DNA from 4 places in the Arthrobacter sp. BPSS-3 genome. Region 4 is predicted to be linked to each of the others. Evidence: riboswitches for the same ligand, from Rfam matches in the RefSeq annotation. Region 4 holds a riboswitch; each other region holds the start of a gene.
The links. Region 4 has a riboswitch for cyclic di-AMP ahead of ACFVY3_RS12305 (NlpC/P60 family protein). Riboswitches for the same ligand answer to the same signal wherever they lie in the genome.

Region 1: another riboswitch for cyclic di-AMP. It lies ahead of ACFVY3_RS04795 (NlpC/P60 family protein); the one in region 4 lies ahead of ACFVY3_RS12305 (NlpC/P60 family protein).
Region 2: another riboswitch for cyclic di-AMP. It lies ahead of ACFVY3_RS11315 (hypothetical protein); the one in region 4 lies ahead of ACFVY3_RS12305 (NlpC/P60 family protein).
Region 3: another riboswitch for cyclic di-AMP. It lies ahead of ACFVY3_RS17065 (hypothetical protein); the one in region 4 lies ahead of ACFVY3_RS12305 (NlpC/P60 family protein).

What each region holds. Positions count from the first base shown of each region.
Region 1 is NZ_JBIMMV010000002.1:378,007-381,205, reverse strand. Features, by position in the region: gene ACFVY3_RS04810 (DUF5129 domain-containing protein) at 1-73, shown strand, start outside; gene ACFVY3_RS04805 (cupin domain-containing protein) at 158-535, shown strand; gene ACFVY3_RS04800 (dihydrofolate reductase family protein) at 545-1,171, shown strand; gene ACFVY3_RS04795 (NlpC/P60 family protein) at 1,226-1,987, opposite strand; cyclic di-AMP (ydaO/yuaA leader) riboswitch at 1,990-2,184, opposite strand; gene ACFVY3_RS04790 (hypothetical protein) at 2,318-2,569, shown strand; gene ACFVY3_RS04785 (DNA alkylation repair protein) at 2,598-3,199, opposite strand, start outside.
Region 2 is NZ_JBIMMV010000006.1:167,609-170,807, forward strand. Features, by position in the region: gene ACFVY3_RS11305 (phosphatase PAP2 family protein) at 1-208, shown strand, start outside; gene upp (uracil phosphoribosyltransferase) at 221-856, shown strand; gene ACFVY3_RS11315 (hypothetical protein) at 976-1,707, opposite strand; cyclic di-AMP (ydaO/yuaA leader) riboswitch at 1,706-1,893, opposite strand; gene ACFVY3_RS11320 (ArnT family glycosyltransferase) at 2,104-3,199, opposite strand, start outside.
Region 3 is NZ_JBIMMV010000016.1:9,318-12,516, forward strand. Features, by position in the region: gene ACFVY3_RS17055 (vitamin K epoxide reductase family protein) at 1-56, shown strand, start outside; gene ACFVY3_RS17060 (hypothetical protein) at 341-829, opposite strand; gene ACFVY3_RS17065 (hypothetical protein) at 1,176-1,958, opposite strand; cyclic di-AMP (ydaO/yuaA leader) riboswitch at 1,965-2,155, opposite strand; gene ACFVY3_RS17070 (VIT1/CCC1 transporter family protein) at 2,843-3,199, shown strand, end outside.
Region 4 is NZ_JBIMMV010000007.1:136,599-139,797, reverse strand. Features, by position in the region: gene ACFVY3_RS12310 (M23 family metallopeptidase) at 1-783, shown strand, start outside; cyclic di-AMP (ydaO/yuaA leader) riboswitch at 896-1,089, shown strand; gene ACFVY3_RS12305 (NlpC/P60 family protein) at 1,356-2,126, shown strand; gene ACFVY3_RS12300 (HNH endonuclease) at 2,382-2,882, shown strand; gene ACFVY3_RS12295 (NTP transferase domain-containing protein) at 2,919-3,199, shown strand, end outside.

The DNA of each region.
Region 1 (3,199 bases), on a different contig from region 4:
CCGGGGCGGCACCACGGGGTACGGAGTCAGCGGGGGCAGCTTTTCCGGCTCCGGAAGCTCCTCCGGCTTCTAGGAAATCCTTATCGACAACCCCTGCGCAAGCGAGGATCGTAGGCCTTGTCCGTAGTTACCATTCCCTAAGGAAAGAGGCAGAGCGATGCCTGCTGTCGCTGTTTCCCAATTGCAGGTGAAGTCCCATGACATGCCGGACGAAAAACGCCGCCCGGACAAGACCGAGGTGGATATCGTCACCCTCGACGACTACACCATCGGCCGTTTCACGTTCCAGCCGGGCTGGCGCTGGTCCGACTGCATCAAACCGGTGGTCCACACCGAAATGTGCCAGCTAAGCCACGTCGGCTTCTGTGTTTCCGGCAGACTCACCGTCGAGACCACCGACGGCAACCGGGCGGAAATCGCCGGCGGCCACTCCTACACCATCCCGCCGGGGCACGACGCGTGGGTCGAGGGCGGGGATCCGTTCGTGGGGATCGAATTCGTCAGCGCCGCGGGCTACGCGAAGCCCGGCGGATAGGGCGGATCCTTGCGGAAGATCATCCTGTCCTTCCAGGTCTCCCTCGACGGCTTCATGGAGGGCCCGCACGCGGACCTCAGCTGGCACCGGGTTGATGCCGAACTGCACGAGCACTTCAACGACCAGTTGCGCACCATGGGCGCCTTCCTCGACGGCCGGATCACCTACGAGCTGATGGCCGGGTTCTGGCCCACGGCGGACCAGGACCCGGACTGCCCGCCCGCCGTCGCGGACTTCGCCGCCATCTGGCGGGAGATGACCAAGTACGTCTACTCCCGCACCTTGCCGAAGGCCGGCTGGAACACCACGGTGGTGCGCGACGTCGACGCCGGGCAGGTGCGGGCGCTCAAGGCCGCCCCCGGCGGCGACCTGGCCCTGGGCGGGGCGGAGCTGGCCGATTCCTTCCGCCGGCTCGGGCTGATCGACGAGTACTGGATCTACGTCCACCCCGTGCTGGTGGGCCGGGGAACGCCGCTGTTCAAGGCCGCCGCCGCGCCAACCGACCTGACGCTGCTGGAGACCCGGACGTTCGGCAATGGCGTGGTCCTCCTGCGGTACGCGGCGAATCCCGACGCGACGGACCAGAGCGCAGACGACAAAACCTCAGACAACGAAACCGGCGCCCGGCAGCCGTGAGGGGCTGCCGGGCGCCGGCCCGGTACTGCTGAACGTTGCTGCTGAACGCGCGGGCTAGGCCCCGGCGCGGACGAAGGTCACGCCGCCGGTGGCGGTCAGCCAGGACAGCGGGTGGACGATCGTCTGGTTGGAGCCGTTCATGCCGCCGCTGATCGCCTGGCCGTTGCCGGCGTAGATGGCGACGTGGCCGGACTGGACGATCATGTCGCCCGGCTGCGGGTCGGAGACGACCTTGCCGTAGTTGAGGAACTGCTGCGGGCCGAGGTCGCCCACCGGGATGCCTGCGGCGCCGAGCGCCTTCTCCACCATGGCGGTGCAATCCTGCGTGATGCCGATCTGGCTGTACGCGGCGGAAAGCATGGCGGCGTTGACGCCACCGGCGGGGGCGGCGGCCGGAGCCGGAGCCGGGGCGGCGGCCTGGACGGTCACCTTCGCCACCGGGGCGGCCGGGGCCTGGGCCACGGGGGCCTTGGCAACGGCGGGCGCGGCGGCAGGTGCCGGAGCCGGGGCCTCGACGACGGGCGCCGGGGTGGTGGCCACGGCCGGGCGGTCGAAGCTGATCTGCACGGCGGAGTCGGCGGTCACCGGGGCGGTAACCTTGCCGGCGACGTCGGCGTGCGAGACGGGTGCGGATTCCCGTTCGGCGGGGACGTTGCCGGCGGCGTTGGCCGCCATTCCGCTGGTCAGGACCAGGCCGGAGGCTGCGAGGACGACGGCGGCCTGCCGGCCCACGGTGCCGGTCGCCGCGGCGAAGGCGGCACCCCGACCGGTGGTTGCGGTGGTGCCGGGGCGCGCGTCAGTAGAGCGTGAAGTCATGATGTACCTCTCCCAAAGCCTGCGAGGTGAGCTGTCGGATTCGGATGGGAGACACCCGGCCGCGGGTCCGTCTGGGCGGACACTGCGCGGCTTCACCCCAAGACCCGCCCGTGGGCAGGTCGCGATTGGTTTCCCCGTCTCTGCCAGCTGGTTGCGAGGATGCCCTGGACCGCGGCAGAGTTAGGCAATCGGTCCGGGGGTGCCCGTCTCGGAAACCAACGGGCACCTCTCCACGGTAACGGCTAACCTCCCGAATGTCACATTAAGGTAACGGCGGAGGCGTCCCGGCGGGGCTACGATGATCCCACCATGTCCCGAGCGGAGGATCCGATGAATCCCCATTGTGTCGCGATCTGCCAGCTGAGCGATCAGCCGCAGGAAGACTTCGACGTGAACACCGAGCTGCTGGTTCTCGAGGGGAAGGAGATCCACGTCGCCACTTGGGATGCCGAGCCGCGCGACGGCGGCTTTGACCTGCACGTGCTGAACGACAGGGTGGACGCGCTGGGCTTCATGGTGGTGACGGACTGGGAGTTCCTGGACGGCAAGGCCTACGCCGTCGTCGAGCGCCGCCCCGCCTGAGTCCCGCCGCTTCGCGCACCGGATATCACTAGGCTTCTCCGCCCGCTTCCCGTTCGACGCGCTCGACGGCGGCCCTCACGATCTCCGCCGCCCTGCCGTCCCGGCCGCCGTCCGCCGTGCCGTCCGCAGTGCCGTTGGCCAGGGCCAGAACCGCCCGGCGCCGGAACCGCGCCCAGTCCCCGGCGCCCTTTCGGAGTTCCCGCAGCGGAGCCAGCAGGGCCGCGCGGCGAAGCCAGGGGTCGGGATCGCCCAGCCACCGGTCCAGGACGGCCTCGGCGCGGGCCCGGGCCTGCCCGCCCAGCCCGGCGATGAGCGGCCCCACCACGTCCACCGCCAGCGGGTCCGCGAGGTCGGGCAGGTGCGCGCCGCGGAGGAAGCCCTCGATCCGGGTCAGGTCCGAGTTGTCCAGGTGCCGCAGGGCCGACTGTAGGAGCACGACGGCGGCCAGGCGGCGCTCGAACACGGGCACGGCCCACAGTTCCGAACTGAGCGCGGTGAGACCGTCCCGGTCCAGTTGCCGGTGCCGGCGGAGCGCGTCGCGGACGGTGCCCCGGACGGCGCCAACGGAGGCGCCGTAGACCGAGAGCCCGGGCCCGAAGCGGTCCTGCCCGGCCTCGGCGCGCTGCCAGG
Region 2 (3,199 bases), on a different contig from region 4:
GGTGGGGATCGTGATCCTGGCGCATCGGCTGTTCCACGTGATCAGGCACCGGGAACGGACCGGCCCGGCACCCACCTTCGACAACGGCCAGCGCCTGCGCGAGAAGGCGCCGGACGGGCACCACGACGCCGAAACGGCGCATGGTCGCGGGGTGGCCGACGACGCCGGGACCCCCGGCGGGCGGGGTCGGTCCGAAGCGTCCGGATGATAGTTTTGACCCATGCGCACTCTCGTTGTCGACCACCCGCTGGTGGCCCATAAGCTCACCGTTCTGCGGGACAAGAACACCCCGTCACCCGTCTTCCGCCAGCTCACCGAAGAGCTGGTCACGCTGCTGGCGTACGAGGCAACCCGCGACGTCCGTACCGAACCGGTCACCATCGAGACGCCGGTCAGCACCACCATCGGCACGGCCTTCACCAAGCCCACCCCGCTGGTGGTCCCGATCCTCCGCGCCGGCCTTGGCATGCTCGAGGGCATGACCAAGCTGGTCCCCACCGCGGAGGTCGGCTTCCTGGGCATGGCCCGCGACGAGGAAACCCTGGACATCATCACCTACGCCGAGCGGCTCCCCGAGGACCTGACCGACCGTCAGATCTTCGTCCTGGACCCGATGCTGGCCACCGGCGGCACCCTGCGCGAGGCGATCAAGTTCCTCTTCAAGCGCGGCGCCTCCGACGTCACCTGCATCTGCCTGCTGGCCGCCCCCGAGGGCCTGGCCAAGCTGGAGGAAGAGCTCTCCGACGCCAACGTCACGATCGTGCTGGCCTCCATCGACGAGAAGCTGAACGAGAAGTCCTACATCGTCCCCGGCCTGGGCGACGCCGGCGACCGGCTCTACGGCATCGCCGGGTAGCGCGTCCGCTTTCCCTCGGGCCGCTGAACGGGCCGCCCGGGGATACAGCAAAGGCACCGGATCTGAGAAGATCCGGTGCCTTTGTTGTCTCTGCGCGGGGTGGCGTCAGCCTTGGCGGCTTAGTACCAGTTGTTCGCGTAGTGGAAGTTCAGGGCGCCGCAGGGGGAGCCGTACCGCTCCTGCACGTACTGCAGGCCCCAGTTGATCTGGGTGCGGTAGTTGGTCATGTAGTCCGCGCCGGCGCTGGCCATCTTCTCGGCCGGGAGGGACTGGACCACGCCGTAGGCACCGCTGGACGGGTTGGTGGCCGTGGTCTTCCAGTCCGATTCGCGGGTCCAGAGCTTCATCAGGCACTGCATCTCGCTCGGGGCCCAGCCGTGGGCCGGCAGCTGCGAGGCGGCGTAGGCCTGGGCACCGGCGGGATCGTCGACCGCCACCGGCTGCGGGGCCGGGGCGGGTGCCGCCGCGGGAGCCGGAGCAGCCGGTGCGGGGGCCGGGGTGGACGGCGCCGGGGTCTCGGGCATGACCTTGGAGGCCTGGGCTTCGACGCTGGCCGGTGCCGTGGCCGGGGTGTAGCTGCCGAGCCGTTCCAGGTCGGAGAGCTGCAGGGCCGGTGCCTGGGTGGCGGTCGCGGCCGGGGCAGTAGTGCCGGTGGCCTGGCCTGCGGCGCCGGCGCCCAGCAGTACTGCGGCCGCGGTCAGTGCGACGGCGGTGAGCTTGCCCTTGGAGCCAAAGCTGGCGCGGCCTCGGGTGGCCGAGCCCTGGGCCGGGTCGGCGCGGTGGCGCGCGACGTCGGCCGAGGAGGTGCGTTTAGCGCCTTTTAGGCGCACGGGTGCCTTGTGTTCAGTCATGTTCGCCTCTCAACGCCTACGGAGTTAGCTGTCGGGTTCGGATGAGAAATCCGGCCGCTCGGATGATCAACGAGTCGGCTTTACCCCAAGGGGTGCATGGATGCAGGTGCCCGGGAACTCTGGGTTCCCCGTCTCTGCCTCAATCCATGGAATCCGGGAAGCGGCAGAGTTTGGCGTCAGACCCGGATATGCGGCCAGATCGATGGCCGCACCATAAAAACGGTACCGGACTTTCTCCCTCATGTCACATTTAGGTAACGCCGCGGTGTGGCTGGTTGCCGATTCGCGGTGGGCTGGCCCCGCTTTTCGGGCCGTTTCGACGGTTCCCCGCACGCCCGACGCTTGGAGACGTCTATTCGGCAGGGAACCGTCGAAACGGCGGACCGTCCGGAGCGGCTACTTCGCCAGCAGGTACACCGTGGTGCCGCCGACGCTCTGGGCGGGGTAGGTGGCCGCCACCCAGTCGGCGATCCTGGCGGCGTCGTCGGATCCGCTTTCGCCCTGCATGGTGCGGCCGGCGATGAAGTAGTGGATCCGGCCGTCGGCGACGTACTGCTGGAACTGCTCGAGCGTGGGTGCGGGGTCGGTGCCGTTGAACCCGCCCACGGCCATCACGGGCAGCTGCGTGGCGAGCTGGTAACCGGCGGCGTTGTTGGACCCGACGACGGCGGCCGCCCAGGTGTAGCGGCCGGCGTCCGTTTCGAGGGCATCCACCAGGGCAGACGACGGGGTGGTCGCGCCGAGGAGCCCGCCCATACCCCCGCCCATGCCCCCGCCCTGGCTGCGGACGGTGCCGTTGGTCCCGTTGCTGTTGGCCCCGGCGCCGTTGGTCGGGCCGAAGGGATTGCCCTGCGCGGTGCCCATGGTTCCGCCCGTGCCGCCGAACATGGCCGGCAGGCCCGCCCGGCCGCCCACCGCAGGCCCCGCGCTGACGATCGAGCCGGAATGCGCGGTGGCGGCGGTGGACAGCGAGTACGCCAAGGGACCGGCGAGGGCCGCGACGACGGCGAGCCCCGCCGTCGTACGTCCCAACAGCGCCGCCGTCGTACCGCCCGGGGACAGTGGCCCAATGGTCCCGGCGGCTACAGCGCCGGCGGCCCGGGCCCGAATGGCCGGAACCATCACGCCGACGGCCGCGGCCAGCGCCACGGCGAGAACCAGCCAGCGCAGCCACGGAACGAACGCGGGCGTGCGGCCCAGCAGCTCGAAAGCCATGAAACCGGCCGCGGCCACCGCGGCGGCGAGCGTCCCGGCGGCAACGGGTTGATCCCGCCGCTGCCACAGCAGCACCGACCCCAGACCGGCCAGCCCGGCGACCCCCGGGGCCAGCGCCACCATGTAATACGGATGGATGATGCCGGCCATCAGGCTGAACGTCAGCCCGGTGACCAGCACCCAGCCGCCCCAGACCACCACGGAGGCGCGGACGGCGTCGGTCCGTGGTGCCCGCCGGCCCAGCCACAGCAGCCCGGCCGCCAGCAGCAGCACCGAC
Region 3 (3,199 bases), on a different contig from region 4:
TGGCCAGCATCTTCTTCGCCTTCATCCAGGTTTTCATCGGCACGTCAGGCTTCTAAAGAGAAGCGCAGGCCGGTGTAGAGCGTCCGACGGCCCGAACATGCCCCGTTATACGCGGCCAATTCCGGGATGCCGGCGACGGCTGCGGACCGGACGGAGCCCGCGCACCCTCGCGCCTCGTCGCGCTTGCGCCGGGCCAGGCTGCCCACGAGCAGGAGCACCCCCGGCAGCTCACCGTAGGGCCATGCGGTTGCCCGCTCGGCGTCCCCGTGGGATAACTCGGGTCCGCTACAGCAAATAGTCGGCGGACACGATGGACCGCGAAATCGCCGGGCGTTCACCCCTATATCGTTGCTCCGGTGTCGGGGAAACGGTACAGCCGCTCTGCATCCCGCATTGAAGAGCGGGCACGCTTGCGGTCACCGGCGGCGTCATACGCGCAGCTGAGCCGGAACCAGGAACGCCAGTCCCCCGGAGCATCTTCTGTTTCGGCCCGGTACTTTTCGAATTCCTGGTCCGCCGCGGCACGGACGATGCGTCCGGCGGGTGTGCGCGGCAGATTGTCTACGGGCAGACCCCCCTCGGCCTCAAGGGCCCGCGCCATCTGTTCTGTGCGGGCACCGAACAGAAGTTCACGGAACAGTGCCCAGGCACCGATGGCCGGGAGTACCAAGTACGCCGCGCCAAGGACGTTGGCCAGAGGACTGGTATCCATCAGCAGGAGAGCGGAACGCTGGAATGTCACCACCAGGTAGAAGACCAACAGCAGCGTTACGGCCACCACCCAGGCCTTGGTCCGGTTCCTCCGTAGAAAAGAAAAGAATGACTTCACGGCCCCACCGACCCTGCTCGGGCAAACCGGACCGGACCCGGAGTCGAGCCGGACTGCGGATCCAAAGCGGTTCCTGCAGCTTCGGCGGCCTTGGCTCCGGGAAACAACTCCGCGCCCCGGAGAGCGCCATCTAGTGCTTCAGACATTGGGATCAACATTACATACCAACAACAATCGCCATCCAAATCTGCAGTGCGGCTTTCGGCAACGGCATCCGGGCCGTCCGGACTTTGGCACCGTCCCCGCACCGGCGGCGGGCCTTTACCAACCGGAGGGCGGTATGCCAATGGCCGGTGACGCGCTACCCCCAAGGCAGCGACTCACCGGCCCGTTGGCGCTGGTGTCTCTAGGCGCCGGCGCGTACGAACGTGACGGGCCCCGTTGCGGTCAACCACGACAGCGGATGAACCACCGTCTGGTTCTTGCCGTTCATGCCCGAGCTGATGACCTGGCCGTTGCCTGCGTAGATTCCAACGTGTCCGGACTGAACAACCATGTCACCCGGGGCCGGGGTGCCAACCGTCTTGCCGTAATTCATGAACGCCATAGGGCCAATGTCGCCTACAGGGATGCCTGCTGCGCCCAAGGCCTTTTCGACGAGGCGGGTGCAGTCCTGGATAAGGCCCAGCTGCGCGTAGGCGGCCGAAAGCATGGTGGCGTTGACTCCGCCCGCTGCCTGAGGGGCAGCGGCCGGCGCCGGTGCCGCCTGAACGGTGACCTTGGGCGCTGCCACCGGTGCACTAACCACCGGTGTCGTGGCGGCCGGTGTCTTGACCGCCGGTGTGGGCTGAGGGATTTCGGCAGCCGCCGGCGCTTCGATGACCGGTGCGGGGGTAGTGGTGACGGCCGGGCGTTCGAAGGATATCCGAACGCTGGCGTCGGCGCTGAGCGGAGCGGACGCCAGGGCGGTCACTTCCTGCGTTGAGGGCAGTGCCGCGTCCTGCTGGGCCGGAGCCTCGGCGGCCTGGGCAGCGATACCGCTGGATAAAACTAGGCCTGAAGCAACGGCGAGGACGGCGGCCTGCCGTCCCGCTCCGCCAAAGTTGTCTGCGGCAGACTTGGAAATCTTCGCGAGCGGACTGGTGTGGACGGTAACCGCGCGCCGGCGGCCATGAACGCGTGTGGACATGACAAAGTAGCCTCTCCCAATGCCTGCGGGGTTAGCTGTCGGATTCGGATGGGAGTCACCCGGCCGCAACTCCTGCAGATGCAGTAGCGCGGCTTCACCCCAAGGCCTGAACCAGGCCAAACGTGGTTTCCCCGTCTCTGCCGGACGAATTCTGCGAACGGATCCCCGGCAGCGGCAGAGTTAGGCAATCAACCCGGGAGTGCCGCCCTTGGAGAGAATCGGCACGGAACCGACCGTACCGCAAGTAAGAGAAGATTGTCACATTCTGATAACGCGACGGGATAAATGTCACAGCCCCTACGTGCAGGCGGGCAGAGGGGGCGGCCAACCCAAGCTTCTTTTCAAGTCACGGGCTGCCTGCTGGGACTTGCATCTGCTGACAGAGGAGTGCCTCACTTCCGTGGACCCCGGACACTCCCCCACTGCTTGTACCCGCGGAAGGCCACCTGACCGGACCATCCTTCTGTCGTCCCAAAAGTGCGCCACGACCATCCGTTTCACGGACAATATTTGGTACGGCTCACGGCCGTCATTGGTTACGCTAGCGGTCACTTTCCGCCTGGCCCTAAAGAATCCCACGGCACACCGAAATGACGCCTGGAGGCCTTCCAGGTGACGAAATTTCGGCAATCCGAAAAACATGTAAACGCATGAATCTGCGGCGGATATATGGAAGACTTGTCTTATCGAAGGGGAGTAGTTCCCACCGTCCGCGCATCGCGGACGCAGCGGCGCATCGACATACTGGCATCCTCCTACAGGTTGCCCGGTGCGCCACCCGGCTAGCAGGTGCCGGGCGAGCGAGACCTTCGGTCAGACACCACTCTGACCGGAGCTCCCCCGAAATTATGGGTCCGGTCAAGGGTATTGCCTCGAGGATGACCATGACGAACCTGCCCACGACACACACCACACCGACTTCCCGGAGCGCCAGTCCTGCGGATCTTCGTCGCTGGCGCCAGTACCTGGCCGACGAACGGGCCGAGGCAGGCGTGTACCGGGACCTTGCCGGACGCCGAAGTGGGGAAGAACGGGAGATCCTCCTGGCCCTGGCCGAAGCCGAAACCCGGCACGAACAGCACTGGCTGGACCTGCTCGGCGATAAAGTCGGCAAGGCCCGCCGCGGAAGCCTCCGTACCCGGTTCGTCGGCTTCCTTGCCCGCCACTTCGGATCCGTGTTCGTCCTCGCCCTGGCCCAGCGTGCCGAAGCGCGCTCACCGTACGCACGCGATGCCCACGCC
Region 4 (3,199 bases):
GCCGGCCCGGCTCCGGAGCCGCGCCCCGCCGTCGACGTCACCGCCCCGCGCCCCCGCGACGCGCACCGGGACGAGCGCCGCAGCCGGCGCAGCCCGCTCCGCCAGGTCGCAGACTTCGCCGCCGTCACCGGCATGGGCCAGAAGGCCGGCATGACCCTGGCCGCCGCTGGCATCGCGCTCACCGTGGCCGTCCCCGTTACCGGCCCCGCTCTGGCCGTCGACGCCCCCACCTCGGGATCTGTCTCCGCGGCGGCCCAGCCCGAGGTCAAGGCCGCCGCGGCCCAGATCGACTTCAACCGCACCGCCGTCACCACCAAGGGCGACCCGGACGGCAAGCTCAAGCAGCTGCTCAGCGCGCAATCCGTCGGCTCCATCACCCGCGCCGCATCCGCGGGGACGCTCGGCGCCCCGCTGGACACCATGATCACGGCTTCGCCCTTCGGTTACCGGATCAGCCCCATTACCGGCGCGGTGGGCGAATTCCACCGCGGCCAGGACTACGCCGCCCAGTGCGGGACGGCCGTCCATGCCGCAGCAAGCGGCACCGTAACCTTCTCCGGCTGGCACCCCTACGGGGGCGGCAACCGGATTGTGGTCGACCATGGCAATGGCCTGGAGACCACGTATAACCACTTGTCGTCATCCAGCGTCCACGTCGGCCAGAAGGTCTCCCGTGGCGATGTGATAGCGATGAGCGGAACAACCGGTGCCTCCACCGGCTGCCACCTCCACTTCGAGGTGATGGTCAATGGGGACGTCGTTGATCCGCTGGGCTGGCTCTAGAAGAGCCCTTCGCAATGCTCACACTTCCGTGACACGCCGTGATCTGAATGTGACATTGAGTCCGAACTGTTGTACCGTATGAAGCACGCCAACTTCACCGAAGTTGGCGCTCTTGAGTGGATTGCCTAACTCTGCCACCGCTCAAGGTCCGTTCGCATGACATCGTCTGGCAGGGGCGGGGGAACCAATTTTGGTCTTCGCAAGAGGGCCTAGGGGTTAAGTCGCAAAGCTTCCCAGGAAGCGGAGCGGCCGGGTGACTCCCATCCGAATCCGACAGCTCACCTCGTAGGCATTGGGAGAGGCTACTTTCGTGTCTTCACGCCACAATGCTGCGCGTTTTCGCGCCGGCGAGGCTCAGTCGAGCCCGCTGATGACCATGCACCGCGTTGCCCTTGCCGGCGCCCGGGATGGTTCACGCAATGCAGTTCCTGCTTTTGGCGCGTCTTCGCAGTACACCCTTCGCTAAAGAAACCCGTTTCGGGGCGATCCGGCGTACCCCCAAGATGCCGGAGCGTCCTTAGTCCCGCCTGTTCAAGAGCGCGGACACAAAGGATCACGAAAGAGAGAACTAAATGACTACTCGTGCAACCATTGCACGCCACCGCGCGGAGGTCACCAAGACCAACTCGCTGGCTGTCATTGCCAAGGCCGTCGGCGACAACGCCGGTGGCATGGGTCGCCAGGCTGCGGTTATCGCTGCTGCCTCGGGCCTGGTCCTGACCAGCGGTATCGCGGCCAACGCCGCCGAGACCAACGTTCAGCGCGAATCCACCTCTGCTTCCGCCACCGAGGTTCAGTCCACCGCTCCAGCCACCATCTCGGCGGCCTCCAGCATCGCCATCTCCTACGAGAAGCCTGCTGTGACCACCGCGGCCGCCCCCGTCGTCGAGGCCCCGAAGCCCGTCGTCAAGGTGCAGGAAGCTGACACCACCGCCAACACCGCCGCTGCCACCCCGGCTGCCGGCACCGCGGTCAACGCGTCCGTCGCCACCAAGGCTCCGGCCGCCACCAGCGGCATGGGCGCCTCGATCGCCGCCGCCGCTTACGCCCAGATCGGCGTGTCCCAGGACTGCACCATGCTGGCCACCAACGCCCTGGCCGCCGTCGGCATCCACTACCACGGCTGGCCGGCAGGTTACCTGTCCCTGGGCCGCACCGTCAGCGCCGCCGAAGCGCAGCCGGGTGACCTCGCGTACTACCAGAACGGCGGCATGGGCATGGCCCACATCGCCGTTTACGTCGGCAACGGCATGGCCGTCCACGGCGGCTGGAACGGCGGCACCACCGCCCTCTACAGCGTCAACGTCGGTTCCGGCCCGGTCTTCATCCGCGTCGGCGGCTAAGACCCCCGCTTCCCGCGAAGCTTCGAAAAGGACCCCTGTCACCGGCGGGGGTCCTTTTCCATTAAGCCCTCGGGCTCTCGCCGGAAGGCCCCGGAGCCGGACCGGCCCGGGATCCGCCACGGAGGGCCCAGAGCCCGAAATTCGGTAATCCGGGCCACCCGTGTTTACTCTTGTGGTGTCGATCCTTAGCCTGACCATGCAGAGGGCAGCCGGCCCTCGTGCCACTGGCGGGTGCGGCCGTGAAGAGGGATGCGGATGCGCACACTCGTTCTGAATGCTGGATATGAACCGCTGGCGGTAGTGACCTTCCGCCGGGCACTGGTGCTCGTGCTGACGGGCAAGGCCAGTGTCGTGGCCGAGGGGGACGACCCGGTGGTGGGGCCGCAGGACATCCTCGGCCGGCCGAGCGTCATCCTGCTCAACCGCTACATCCGCCCCCGCTACAACACGGTGACCGCGGTCAGCCGCCGCGGAGTGCTCCGCCGGGACGGCCACCGGTGCGCGTACTGCGCCAAACCGGCCCACACCATCGACCACGTCCAGCCCAAGTCCCGGGGCGGCGCCGACTCTTGGGAGAACCTGGTGGCCGCCTGCCTGCGCTGCAACAACGTCAAGGGCGATCACACCCCGGCCGAGATGGGCTGGAAGCTCGGTTTCACTCCCGGTCCGCCGAAGGGCACCATCTGGCAGATCAAGGAGCTGGAGAAGCCTACCCCCGCATGGGACCCGTTCCTGCTGCCGGAATCCGCGCACTAGCACCGTCGGCCGCCCGCAGGCGGCTAGGCTGGGCGGGTGGAATTCGACGCCGTCATCCTCGCCGGGGGCAGGTCCTCCCGGCTGGGCGGAACCCCCAAGGCCGCCCTCCGCTTTCGCGGGGACACCCTGCTGGAGCGGTCGCTGCTCGCGGCGGCCGGGGCACGCAGCGTCGCCGTCGTGGGCCCGGAAGCCGGCAGCCTCCCGGGCGGCATCCTCCTGTGCCGTGAAGACCCGCCCTTCGCCGGACCCGCGGCAGCCCTGGCCGCCGGGCTCGAGGCCCTTGCCGGCGGCGGGGCGGCGGGCCGAAACCCCGCGCC